Regions from separate parts of the Thalassospira sp. UBA4513 genome, predicted to be linked through region 2. Evidence: riboswitches for the same ligand, from Rfam matches in the RefSeq annotation. Region 2 holds a riboswitch; the other holds the start of a gene.
The links. A riboswitch is a leader RNA that binds a small molecule or an ion and turns the genes downstream of it on or off. The one in region 2 is predicted to bind glycine.
Positions count from the first base shown of each region.

Region 1: another riboswitch for glycine. It lies ahead of B2T33_RS16875 (L-serine ammonia-lyase); the one in region 2 lies ahead of gcvT (glycine cleavage system aminomethyltransferase GcvT).

Region 1 covers NZ_DGMR01000038.1:269,809-275,534, reverse strand. Annotated here, with positions in the region: gene gpmI (2,3-bisphosphoglycerate-independent phosphoglycerate mutase) at 1-928, opposite strand, end outside; glycine riboswitch at 1,202-1,307, shown strand; gene B2T33_RS16875 (L-serine ammonia-lyase) at 1,501-2,940, shown strand; gene B2T33_RS16870 (dihydrofolate reductase family protein) at 3,103-3,636, shown strand; gene fabG (3-oxoacyl-ACP reductase FabG) at 3,719-4,498, opposite strand; gene B2T33_RS16860 (phosphotransferase enzyme family protein) at 4,748-5,726, shown strand, end outside.
Region 2 covers NZ_DGMR01000039.1:445,376-451,101, reverse strand. Annotated here, with positions in the region: gene gcvPB (aminomethyl-transferring glycine dehydrogenase subunit GcvPB) at 1-238, opposite strand, end outside; gene gcvPA (aminomethyl-transferring glycine dehydrogenase subunit GcvPA) at 235-1,590, opposite strand; gene gcvH (glycine cleavage system protein GcvH) at 1,594-1,965, opposite strand; gene gcvT (glycine cleavage system aminomethyltransferase GcvT) at 2,040-3,152, opposite strand; glycine riboswitch at 3,212-3,319, opposite strand; glycine riboswitch at 3,323-3,421, opposite strand; gene B2T33_RS18915 (hypothetical protein) at 3,525-4,082, opposite strand; gene ispH (4-hydroxy-3-methylbut-2-enyl diphosphate reductase) at 4,339-5,286, shown strand; gene B2T33_RS18905 (homoserine kinase) at 5,332-5,726, shown strand, end outside.

The DNA of each region.
Region 1 (5,726 bases), on a different contig from region 2:
ATTTCGCATGTTCGGACGAATATTCGACCATCCCGGCCTGAACGGCGAACTTGACCGGCGTGCCGCGATCAAAGCCATCGAATTCCGGTGCGCAAAGGGCTGCCAGGATTTCACGTGCGCGGTCCGCCCGGAAATTGGTCATCAGAAGGCCGTCGCCATCCTTTATGCCGTCATAATCGCCAATCACGGTCGGCAGAACAAATTCATCGGTGGTGCCGGCTTCATAGGCGTTGGCAATCGCGGCCTCCGCACTTTCTGCGCTGCGACCATCGGCGTAATTTTTGCCCTGAACCATGGTGAAATAGGCCTGGCTTACACGTTCCCAGCGATTGTCGCGGTCCATGGCGTAATAACGGCCGGTGACTGTGGCGATTTCAACATTGGCATCGCCGATCAGGGCGCGGAATTTCTCAAGGAACTTGGCGGCACTTTTCGGTGCGGTATCACGGCCATCAAGATAGGCGTGAATTTTCACCTGCACACCGGCGCCCGCAATGATCTTGGCCAGGGCCGCCATGTGGGCCTGATGGGAATGCACCCCGCCTTCGGACAGAAGGCCCGCGATATGGCAAACGCCCTTGGAATCGGAAAGTTTGGCGATGATCTTTTTGACGGTGTCGGTATCGGCGATGGTGCCGGTTTTGACGGCCTCGTCAATTTTGGGCAGTTCCTGCATGACCACACGGCCAGCACCCAGGTTCATGTGACCGACTTCCGAGTTGCCCATCTGACCTTCGGGCAGGCCAACATCCAGACCGCAGGCCTTGAGGAACCCGGTCGGATTGTTGGCGTAAAGGTCATCCCAGACAGGCGTGTTGGCAAGGGCGACAGCGTTGTCCTTGCTTTCTTCGCGATAACCCCAGCCGTCTAGAATGCACAGCACCACAGGGCGCGGGCGCTTTACGGAATTCGATACAGTCACGTTCATAAACCCCACAGATAAAGGAAAAGGCTGAATGTCCCGTAAATATGGTGACTTACGGGGTGTTTCGCCATCAATCCCGCCATGCGGACAGGGTGGGTCAGTCTTCGCACACGACAGGTACATCAATTACCCTGGCAATTTAGCACGATTACCGTTGCTTAACAGCATCTGCCGCAGAAAATTTTGCAGATGCAAACCAGTTCTTTTGACAGTGTCTAAAGACGCAGATAGTGTTCAATCTGACGGTGAACCTCTGAGGTGGCAGAAATGTTATCTCGCACCGTGACGGGAGAGTTCGGATATCACGCGATTTGCATGATGTGCGGCGCCGAAGGAGCAATGCCTCATAAACACTCTCAGGCAGATGGACCGTCACGGAAGAGGCTCTGGAGAGAGAAACCAAAAAGCGCCTGGGAGAAAGCGCTGGTCAGGTTTCCACCGAAGGATGAACGCCCCAAGCCGATCTTGATCGGGCAGGGCGGATAATCTCAGGTCAAGGGACAGAGGGGGCAAAAACACCGGTTCGTAAACAGCGCGAAAACAAGCGCGTTATTGAGCCGTGAAGGAGGCCCTTGATGACAAATCCCGCGACCGATCCATCTTCGGGATCGCAAAAGAAATCCCAACATGACGTCAACCTGTCGGTTGTTGACCTTTACACGATCGGCATCGGTCCTTCGAGTTCGCATACGGTTGGCCCGATGCGCGCGGGATATCGTTTCTGCCTTGAGCTTGAGGCGCGCAACCTTTTGCAAAAGACCGGCAGTGTCGTGGTTGATCTTTATGGATCGCTTGCCCTGACCGGCAAGGGGCACGCAACCGATACCGCGGTGATCATGGGCCTGAATGGCAAGCGCCCGCGCAATATCGATCCTGATGATATCGTGCCGACTGTGAAGGCGATTGATGAAACCAGCCAGTTGCAGCTTTACGGGCAGTATCCGGTTGCGTTTAATCGCGATACCAATCTGGTGTTTCATTTCACCGAAACCTTGCCGCAGCATCCCAATGGCATGCGCATTACCGCCTTTGACCATGATGGCGTGAAAATCCATACCCAGGAATATTTTTCGGTCGGGGGTGGCTTTATCGTTTCCAGTGACGATCACGGTGCGGAATATTCCGGCGATAACATCACCTTGCCATTTCCGTTCTCGTCCGCCGATGAACTGATGGAAATCTGCAAACGCGAAGGCCGCTCTATCGCGGAAATCATGATGGAGAACGAACAAAGCTGGCGCAGCGCCGATGAAACCATCGCCTTTGTTGATCGCGTTCATGACGCGATGATGAACTGCATTGACCGTGGCATCCGAACTGACGGTATCTTGCCCGGTGGCCTGAATGTCAAACGCCGGGCATCGAACCTTTACAAGGAGCTGACCGAAAAGCCCGAAGCAGGCCTGCGTGATCCGTTAACGGTGATTGACTGGGTCAATCTTTATGCCCTTGCCGTGAACGAGGAAAACGCCGCAGGCGGGCGAGTTGTGACCGCACCGACCAACGGGGCGGCCGGCGTTATTCCCGCCGTTCTGCGCTATTACGAAAAGTTCGGTGCCAACGCCAATCAGCACAAAATTCGTGAATTCCTTCTGACCGCGGCGGCCATCGGATCGATCTATAAAAAGCGCGCCTCGATCTCGGCGGCCGAAGTTGGCTGTCAGGGCGAGGTCGGGGTTGCCTGTTCGATGGCGGCTGGCGCGCTGTGTGCGGTGCTGGGCGGAACGCCCGAACAGGTTGAAAACGCCGCCGAGATCGGGATGGAACATAACCTTGGCCTGACCTGCGATCCGATTGGCGGTCTGGTGCAGGTTCCCTGCATCGAACGTAACACCATGGGTGCGGTCAAGGCGATCAATGCGGCACGTCTGGCACTGCGCGGTGACGGACAGCATACCGTGTCGCTGGATAAGGTGATCGAGACCATGCGCCAGACGGGACTCGACATGCAAAGCAAGTACAAGGAAACCAGTCAGGGCGGTCTTGCGGTCAATGTCAACGTGGTCGAGTGTTGATCCCAACTCTTAAGAATAGGGCAGAAAACCGGGCTTTTTGGCATTTGAAATGTAAATTAGACGGTTTTCTGCTTTTGTTTCTTGCGACTTGCGGTTGGTGTTTTGCTATGATTTGCCGACTAAAAATAGGGGCAAAGACCCCAATATCGGTTGGACATAGATATGAGCAAAAAACTGTTCCGCATTTACATCGCGGTCAGTCTGGATGGCTTCATTGCGCGTGCCAATGGTGCGGTGGACTGGTTGGGGGAATATGACCCGGCCGAGTTCGGCTTTGATGACTTTCTGGACTCCGTCGGTACGCTGATCATCGGGCGAAACACCTTTGATCAGGTGATGGAATTTGGCGACTGGCCCTATGAGGCCCGCCGCACAATCGTTCTGACTTCACGCGAACTGCCCAAAGATAGGCCTGCCAACACAGAGGCCTATGGCGGCAGTATCATCGAACTGGTCGATCAATTGCGCGACCGGCGGTCGGCGGATGGCGACATCTGGGTCGTCGGCGGGGGCAGCGTGGTCACACAGTTCCTGTTTGGCGGTTTCGCCGATCAGCTTGATATCTTTACCATCCCGGAAGTGCTGGGTTCCGGTATTTCATTGTTCGGGCGTGACGCCGGGGGGATCAAACCCCGTCTTCTGGCGTCCGAACGGTACAATTCCGGCGTCGTGCGCAGCCAGTACGGTTTGGCGTAAGCCCGAAAACAAACAAGCCCGCATCTGGTGAACCGGATGCGGGCTTTGTGTTCCTGTGCCGTTTTTGGCGCAGGATGAAGGCTTAAATCTCTTCAAGTGCCTCAAGCGATTCTGGCAGGATTTGACCGCCATCGACCACGATTTGCTGGCCGGTGATATAGGCCGCTTCATCGGATGCAAAGAACAGGGCGGCGTTGGCGATATCCTCGACACTGCCCAGACGTTTCAGCGGGATCGAGTTCGCCATCGAGCACAGATAATCCTCGCCAAGATCGGCCAGGCCCTCTGTCATGATATTGCCGGGCATGACGGCATTGATCGTCGTGTTATAGCGCGACAATTCCATGGCGGCCGTCTTGATAAAGCCAAGCTGTCCGGCCTTTGACGCACCATAGTGCGACCATCCCGGATAGCCGGTGACAGGCCCGGTGATCGAGGACGTGATCACCACGCGCCCCTTGCCGCTTTTCTCGAAATAGGGAATGCAGGCCTTCACGCACAGGAAGCTGCTTTTAAGGTTGGTCGACATGACCTGATCCCAGTCATCCGCCGTCATATCGACCATCTTGACCTGTGGAAATATGCCGGCATTGGCGCACAGGATGTCAATCCCGCCAAAGGTTTTGGCCGTGTAGTCGGCAAGCGCGCTTACCTGATCGAAATCCGAGACATCACACAGGAACATGTCGGCGGTGCCCCCGGCGGCCTTGATTTCATCCACCGTCGCGGCCGCGTCCTTTTCGGTGCGGGCGGCGATCATGACCTTTGCGCCCTTGCTGGCAAATACCTTGGCGATACCCTTGCCAATGCCCTTTGAGCCACCGGTGACGATGACGCTTTTGCCGGAAATCGAAGTCAGCATGGTCGATCCTTTCGTGAAGTCATTGGGCAATGCGCCAGCTTTGCGGTGTGCTGCGGATTGCCGGTTCCCTGATTGTGCGCTGAGTTATGTTTTCTTGATGATTGGTCGAAATATTCCGTGATGCAACAAAAAATGTTGCAAGTTACACATTTTGTGCCGCATTATTCACAAAATGGTACTGAGACGGTCCTGAAACGGCGCACAACATCCGCTTCGAGGCGGTCACGAAACAACGACAGGAGGCATCAATTGGGCGGCATTTACGATGACAAGATGATTGATGTCCTGAAAGAGGGTGCCATATCGGTCCTGCCCGGTTGGGGTATGGGGCCGGATGCCGATGTGTCGCTTCTGACCGTTTCGGAAAATGCGACCTTTTTGGCAACCGATCCAAATAGCGGTGCAAAACTGATCCTGCGCGTTCATCGGCCGGGCTATCACACGCGTGCGGAAATCGAATCTGAACTCGCCTGGATCAATGCGCTTCGGGCCAGTGACATTGTCGACACACCCAAGCCACGCATGCGCAGCGACGGGTCACTGGTTGCCGAGTTTGATCAGGGCGGGGTCAGTCGCCATGTGGTCGCGTTTGATTTTATGCGTGGTGCCGAACCCTCCGCTGATGAGGCACTGGTTGATGGATTTTTCAAGTTGGGCGCGATCAGTGCGCGCCTGCATGGTCATGCGCGGCAATGGACCCGATCGGTTAATTTTGTGCGCAAAAGCTGGACGTTCGATACCACCCTTGGCGCCAATCCGCATTGGGGGGATTGGCGGGACGCACAGGGCCTTGATGACGATGGTCTGGCGTTGCTTGAACGTCTATGCAGCCATCTTGATCAGAAGCTTGCGTCCTTCGGGATGGGCAATGATCGCTATGGTCTGATCCACGCCGATTTGCGTCTGGCAAACCTTCTGGTCGATGGCGACCGGCTGGGTGTGATTGATTTCGATGACTGCGGTTTTGGCTGGTTTGGCTATGACTTTGCAGCCGCGATCAGCTTTATCGAGCTTGATCCGATAGTCCCGGCATTGAAAGAAGCCTGGGTCGAGGGATACCGGACCGTTGCGCCGTTTTCAGCCAGTGACGCGGCGATGCTTGATAGCTTTGTAATGCTGCGTCGCCTGCTTTTGACTGCCTGGATTGCCAGCCATCCGGAAACACCGACCGCGCAGGAAATGGGCACAGGCTTTACCGCCGGGACCCTGCAAATGGCGCAGGATTATC
Region 2 (5,726 bases):
AGAAACCGGCATCAATGCCATAGTTCTTCTGCGACAGGCGCGTGAAGTGACGCACGACTTGCGGCTCCGAAAGCCCCGGAAGACCAACGTCGCTATCACGGTCAAGACCGCCGAGGCGCGATTTGGTGCCCTTTGGTTCCGGCAAATCAACGCCGGTACGGCCGGGTTGGCCCTGCTCGAAAATCAGCTGTTCTTCAAGAACAAGTCCACGGTTGCCGGTATGGGTTGTAAAGGTCATGCCAGCGCCTCCTTCAATGCGGACGCAAGCGCCGCGATATCCTCGTCCGTGTTGGTTTCGGTGACCGCAACCAACAGGTAGTTATCCAGATCCGAACGGTTCGGATACAGGCGCGACAACGGCACACCAGCAAGGACGCCCTTGGCAACCAGTGCCTCAACCACTTCGGCGGCCGGTTTGGAAAGCTTGACGGTGAATTCGTTAAAGAAGCTGTCATTGACCACAGATGCGCCTTCAACGGCATCAATCGCGTCCGCCGCCTTGCAGGCATTTTCATGGTTCAATGTCGCCAGACGGCGATAACCGTCTTCACCCAGCAGGCTCATATGCACGGTAAAGGCCAACGAACACAGGCCCGAGTTGGTGCAGATGTTCGAGGTCGCCTTTTCGCGGCGGATATGCTGTTCGCGGGTCGACAGCGTCAGAACAAAGCCACGTTTGCCGTCCTGGTCGACCGTTTCACCACACAGACGGCCCGGCATCTGACGCACGAGCTTTTGCGTCGTGGCAAACAGACCGACATACGGCCCACCATAGTTCAGCGCATTACCGATCGACTGGCCTTCGCCGCAAACGATGTCTGCGCCAAAGCTGCCCGGTGATTTCACCGCGCCAAACGCCACCGCCTCGGTAAAGACCACCACCAGAAGCGCACCCTTGGCATGGCAAAGATCAGCCAGTTGGGTGTGATCCTGAATGCGGCCAAACACGTCCGGGTACTGCACCACAACACATGCGGTCTGATCATCAATCAGATCGTTGAGTTCTTCGGCAGTTGCCTGATGTTCCGGATGTCCATCGCGACCGGCGACTTCGGTGTCGCTATACTGGCAATAGGTTTCGGTCACTTCGCGGTAATGCGGGTGCAGACCGCCCGAAAGCACCGCCTTCTTGCGACGGGTCGCACGGCAGGCCATCAGAACCGCTTCGGCACAGGATGTCGCACCATCCCACATCGACGCGTTTGCAACATCCATCCCGGTGATCGAGGCAACCTGGGTCTGGAATTCAAACAGGTATTGAAGTGTCCCTTGCGCGATTTCCGGCTGATACGGGGTATAGGCGGTCAGGAATTCACCGCGCTGGATCACGTAGTCAACCGTCGCCGGGACATGGTGGCGATAGGCACCCGCACCCAGGAAACTGGGCACGCTTGATGCGCCCATGTTTTTGGCGGCCAAGGCCATCATATCGCGTTCGACCTGCATTTCGCCAAGGTGGGATGGCAAATCAACAGGTGCATCAAGCAACGCGCCGTCCGGCACATCACAGTAAAGTTCATCAACCGATGATGCCCCGATGGTATCAAGCATCGCAGCACGATCAGCGCGTGTCAGTGGGAGATAACGCATGTTTTAAAGGCCTTCGACGAAGTCTTTGTAGGCAGCTTCATCCATCAGCTCATCAAGCTGGGATTCATCGGTCAGTGTCATTCTAAAGAACCAGCCATCCGATTCCGGGGCTTCATTGACCAGTGCAGGATTGTCATCGAGCTCTTCGTTGACCTCGACAATTTCACCATCGAGCGGGGCGTAAACGTCGCTGGCGGCCTTGACCGATTCAACAACCGCGGCGTCGCCATCCTTGGTCAGCTTCTTGCCAACTTCCGGCAGCTCGACATAGACGATATCGCCCAGCGACTGCTGCGCGTAATCGGTAATGCCAACGGTTGCCACACCGTCTTCAAGCTCGATCCATTCATGTTCCTGCGAAAATTTCTTAGTCATCTTCCATTGTCCCTGTTGATCAATTCAGTGCCAATGCAGCGTAGCGCCGCTCTCTCTATGATAAATTCTGGTTCTCAACCGCGGAAATAACGATGCGGCGCGAACGGAAGTTCGACCACCTCGGCCGGGCGCGCCTTGCCACGCACCATAAGATCGACCTTGGTACCCGGTTCAGCAAATTCAATTGCGACATACCCCATGGCAATCGGGCCATCGACGGTCGGGCCAAACCCGCCCGAGGTAATCTCGCCGATTTCTTCGCCATCCGCGTTCAAAATCTGGGTGTGTTCGCGTGCCGGTGCCTTGCCTTCGGGCTTGATGCCGACACGTTTGCGATCCGCACCGTGTTCAAGCTGATCAAGGATCACATCCGCCCCCTTGAAGCCACCCTCGGCCCGGCGACGTTTGTTGATGATCCAGTTCAGATCCCCTTCAACCGGGGTCGTGGTGGTATCAATGTCGTTGCCATACAGGCAAAGGCCCGCTTCGAGGCGCAGTGAGTCACGTGCACCAAGGCCGATCGCCTCAACCTCGTCCTCGGCCAGCAATTTGCGTGCAAGTGCCTCGGCATCGGCGTTGGGCACAGAAATCTCATAACCGTCTTCGCCGGTGTAACCCGAACGGGTCACAAAGCACGGACTGCCAGCGATTTCGACTTCGGCAAAGCTCATGAATTTCAGATCGGCAACCGATGGCGCAAAGCGTGCCAGAACCTTGGCCGCGTCCGGGCCCTGAAGTGCGAGAAGCGCACGGTCATCGATTTCTTCAAGCGATACACCATCGCCAAGGTTGGCACGCATGTGAACGATATCATCGTCCTTGCAGGCCGCATTGATCACCAGAAACAGGCTTTCACCCGCATTGGTAATCATCAGATCATCAAGGATCGTGCCGTCGTCCTGGGTAAATGCGGAATAGCGGGTGCGACCGGGTTTGAGGATGGCAATGTCACCGGGCACAAGCTTTTCAAGCTCGGCCACGCGGTTCTCGCCAGTCAAACGCACCTGCCCCATGTGGGACACATCAAACAGGCCTGCCTTCGCACGGGTATGAAGATGTTCGCCCTTCACACCAAGCGGATATTGCACAGGCATGGCATAGCCAGCGAACGGCACCATTTTGGCACCGAGTTCCACATGCAAATCATAAAGGGCAGTTTTTAGAAGTTCGGATTCTTGATCCGCCATCAGGTTCTCCAAGACAATCGTTGCGAAATATAGCCGACCAGTGGCCAACCACATTCCCCCTCTGTCTTTGGAGCCTGAAAGAATCACATCCGGGGTAGGAAGCCGGTCTGCTTACATCTTCGGCGAGGTGTTCCTGATCAGAAGTTCAGGTCACCTGCTTTCCAGAGTCCCATCTCCACGCGGTCCTGTTGCCTGAGAGTTTCCGGGGTGGTTGCTCCTTCGGCGTCCGCTCATCCGATAAGGACTGCGGCCTCTCCCACGTGCATCATTTGGGTATGTTTCTGTTATACGGGTTTCCGCGCAAACCGACCAGCCCCTATTTTTCGGGCACGATCGGTCTGCCGCGTCTCAAGCAAACAAACCCGAATAAAATCAATCGGTTCCGAACCGGCGATTATACTCAAGTTGGTCTGCGCTCAGCTGGAAACCAAGATAGATTTCGTAATCCGGACCGGTCCAGACATCGTCCAGCGGCACCGACAGGGTCACCTGTTCGTCACGGATGCGTGCCATGTTCAGATTGTCTGCAAACGCCATATTAACGTCAAACACCGACTTCTGAATGAAGGTGCCGTTCGGGTCACGCAGGGCGACGAAATATTTAAATTGGACATTACGGTTCTGGGCTGCCGGCCCAAGCTCGGCGGTAATGATCGGACTGATGATGACATCAAGTTCCTTGTCATCAAGGTCATAGCCGCAATCACCAAGGTATCCGGTAAATTCGGCTTCGACGATCACATCGGTCAGATCACGGCCAGCACCACTGAACTGGACAAGTTTTGCCGTATCCTTTGGCAGATAGGCCGCCGGACAAACCGGGACCGGCTGTTCTTCGAACGGGTTGCCACCGCCGCATGCGCTTAGCAATCCACCAAGCGAGACCATACCCAATGCATAAACGCGCCGAAGTCCGTTACCGATTGTCATCCAAGCCTCTATCAAACCAAATGTTTTCGGGCCGCATCGCGACGACCGGCCCGCGCGCAGTCTATTCTTTCGCGGATGTCGGCACAACCCGCTTGAAAGGCCTTGGGCGGTGTAAAACGTCAAAAATTCGGCCAACCCGCACCGACCATTTACCCCAGAGTCATTGCACCGCATGATCAGGCAGGTTATGTAACGTCAATGTGTGAATAAAGCGTCGGGACAGCCCGTGCGCGTTTGGGAAAGCCGGACCTGTATCATGTCTGACAAAGCCAGCCTTCGGATCGTTCTTGCCAATCCGCGCGGTTTCTGCGCGGGGGTTGATCGCGCCATCGAGATCGTCGAAAAGGCACTCGAAAAATATGGCGCACCGGTCTATGTCCGCCACGAAATCGTGCATAACAAATTCGTGGTCAATCGCCTGCGCGATATGGGTGCGGTTTTCGTTGACGAACTTGATGCCGTTCCCGATGGCGTGCCGGTGATCTTTTCGGCCCATGGTGTCCCGAAATCCGTGCCCGAGGCGGCCGAAACCCGCAAACTTGAATATCTTGATGCGACCTGCCCGCTGGTCTCCAAGGTCCATCGCGGTGCCGAACGCCATCACGCCGATGGCAAACATATTCTTCTGATTGGTCATGCCGGTCATCCCGAAGTCATCGGCACGATGGGCCAATTGCCCCCCGGCAGCATGACCCTGGTCGAGACCGAAGAAGACGCCGAAACCATCGAAATCAGCGATCCGGAAAATCTGGCTTTCGTAACCCAGACGACCTTGTCACTTGATGACACCGCCAAGATCATTGAAATCCTGCAACGGCGTTTCCCGTCAATCGCGGTGCCGAAAAAGGAAGACATCTGCTACGCCACGACCAACCGCCAGCATGCGGTCAAACTGATCGCGGAAAAGGCCGATGCCATTCTGGTCCTTGGCGCGCCGAACTCTTCGAACTCCAACCGTCTGGTCGAAGTCGCCAAGCGCGAAGGCTGCACACGGTCGGTTCTGGTCGAACGGGCAAAGGATATCGACTGGTCCAAGCTTGACGGTATTTCAAGCCTTGGCATCACGGCCGGCGCATCCGCGCCCGAAATCCTGGTCGAGGAAGTCATTGATGCCTGCCGCGAACGCTTTGACGTGACGGTCGAAACAATCACGCTGACCAACGAGAATGTCACCTTCAAACTGCCGCGTCAGCTTGCCAGCTAGGTCTGCGGACATGCTTATTTTCAGCTCAGGACGACGATAGAACTCATGGCCGTCTATACCGACGTTTCAGACGAAGATATTTCCCGCTTTGTGGCCGAATACGATATCGGTGACGTGGTGTCGTTCAAGGGGATCGCAGAAGGCGTCGAAAACACCAATTTCCTGCTTCAGACGACCAAGGCTCCTTATATCCTGACCCTGTATGAGAAGCGGGTAAATCCCGATGATTTGCCCTTCTATCTTGGCCTGATGGATCACTTGTCGGCCAAGGGACTGAATTGCCCGACCCCGATCCACGGCAAGGACGGTGTTGCCCTGCGACGCCTTTGTGGTCGCCCGGCTGCCATCACGTCTTTCCTGCAGGGCATGTCGCCCAGGCGCATTCAACCCCATCACTGTGCCGGGGTTGGCGCCGCACTGGCAGAGTTGCACTCAGCCGG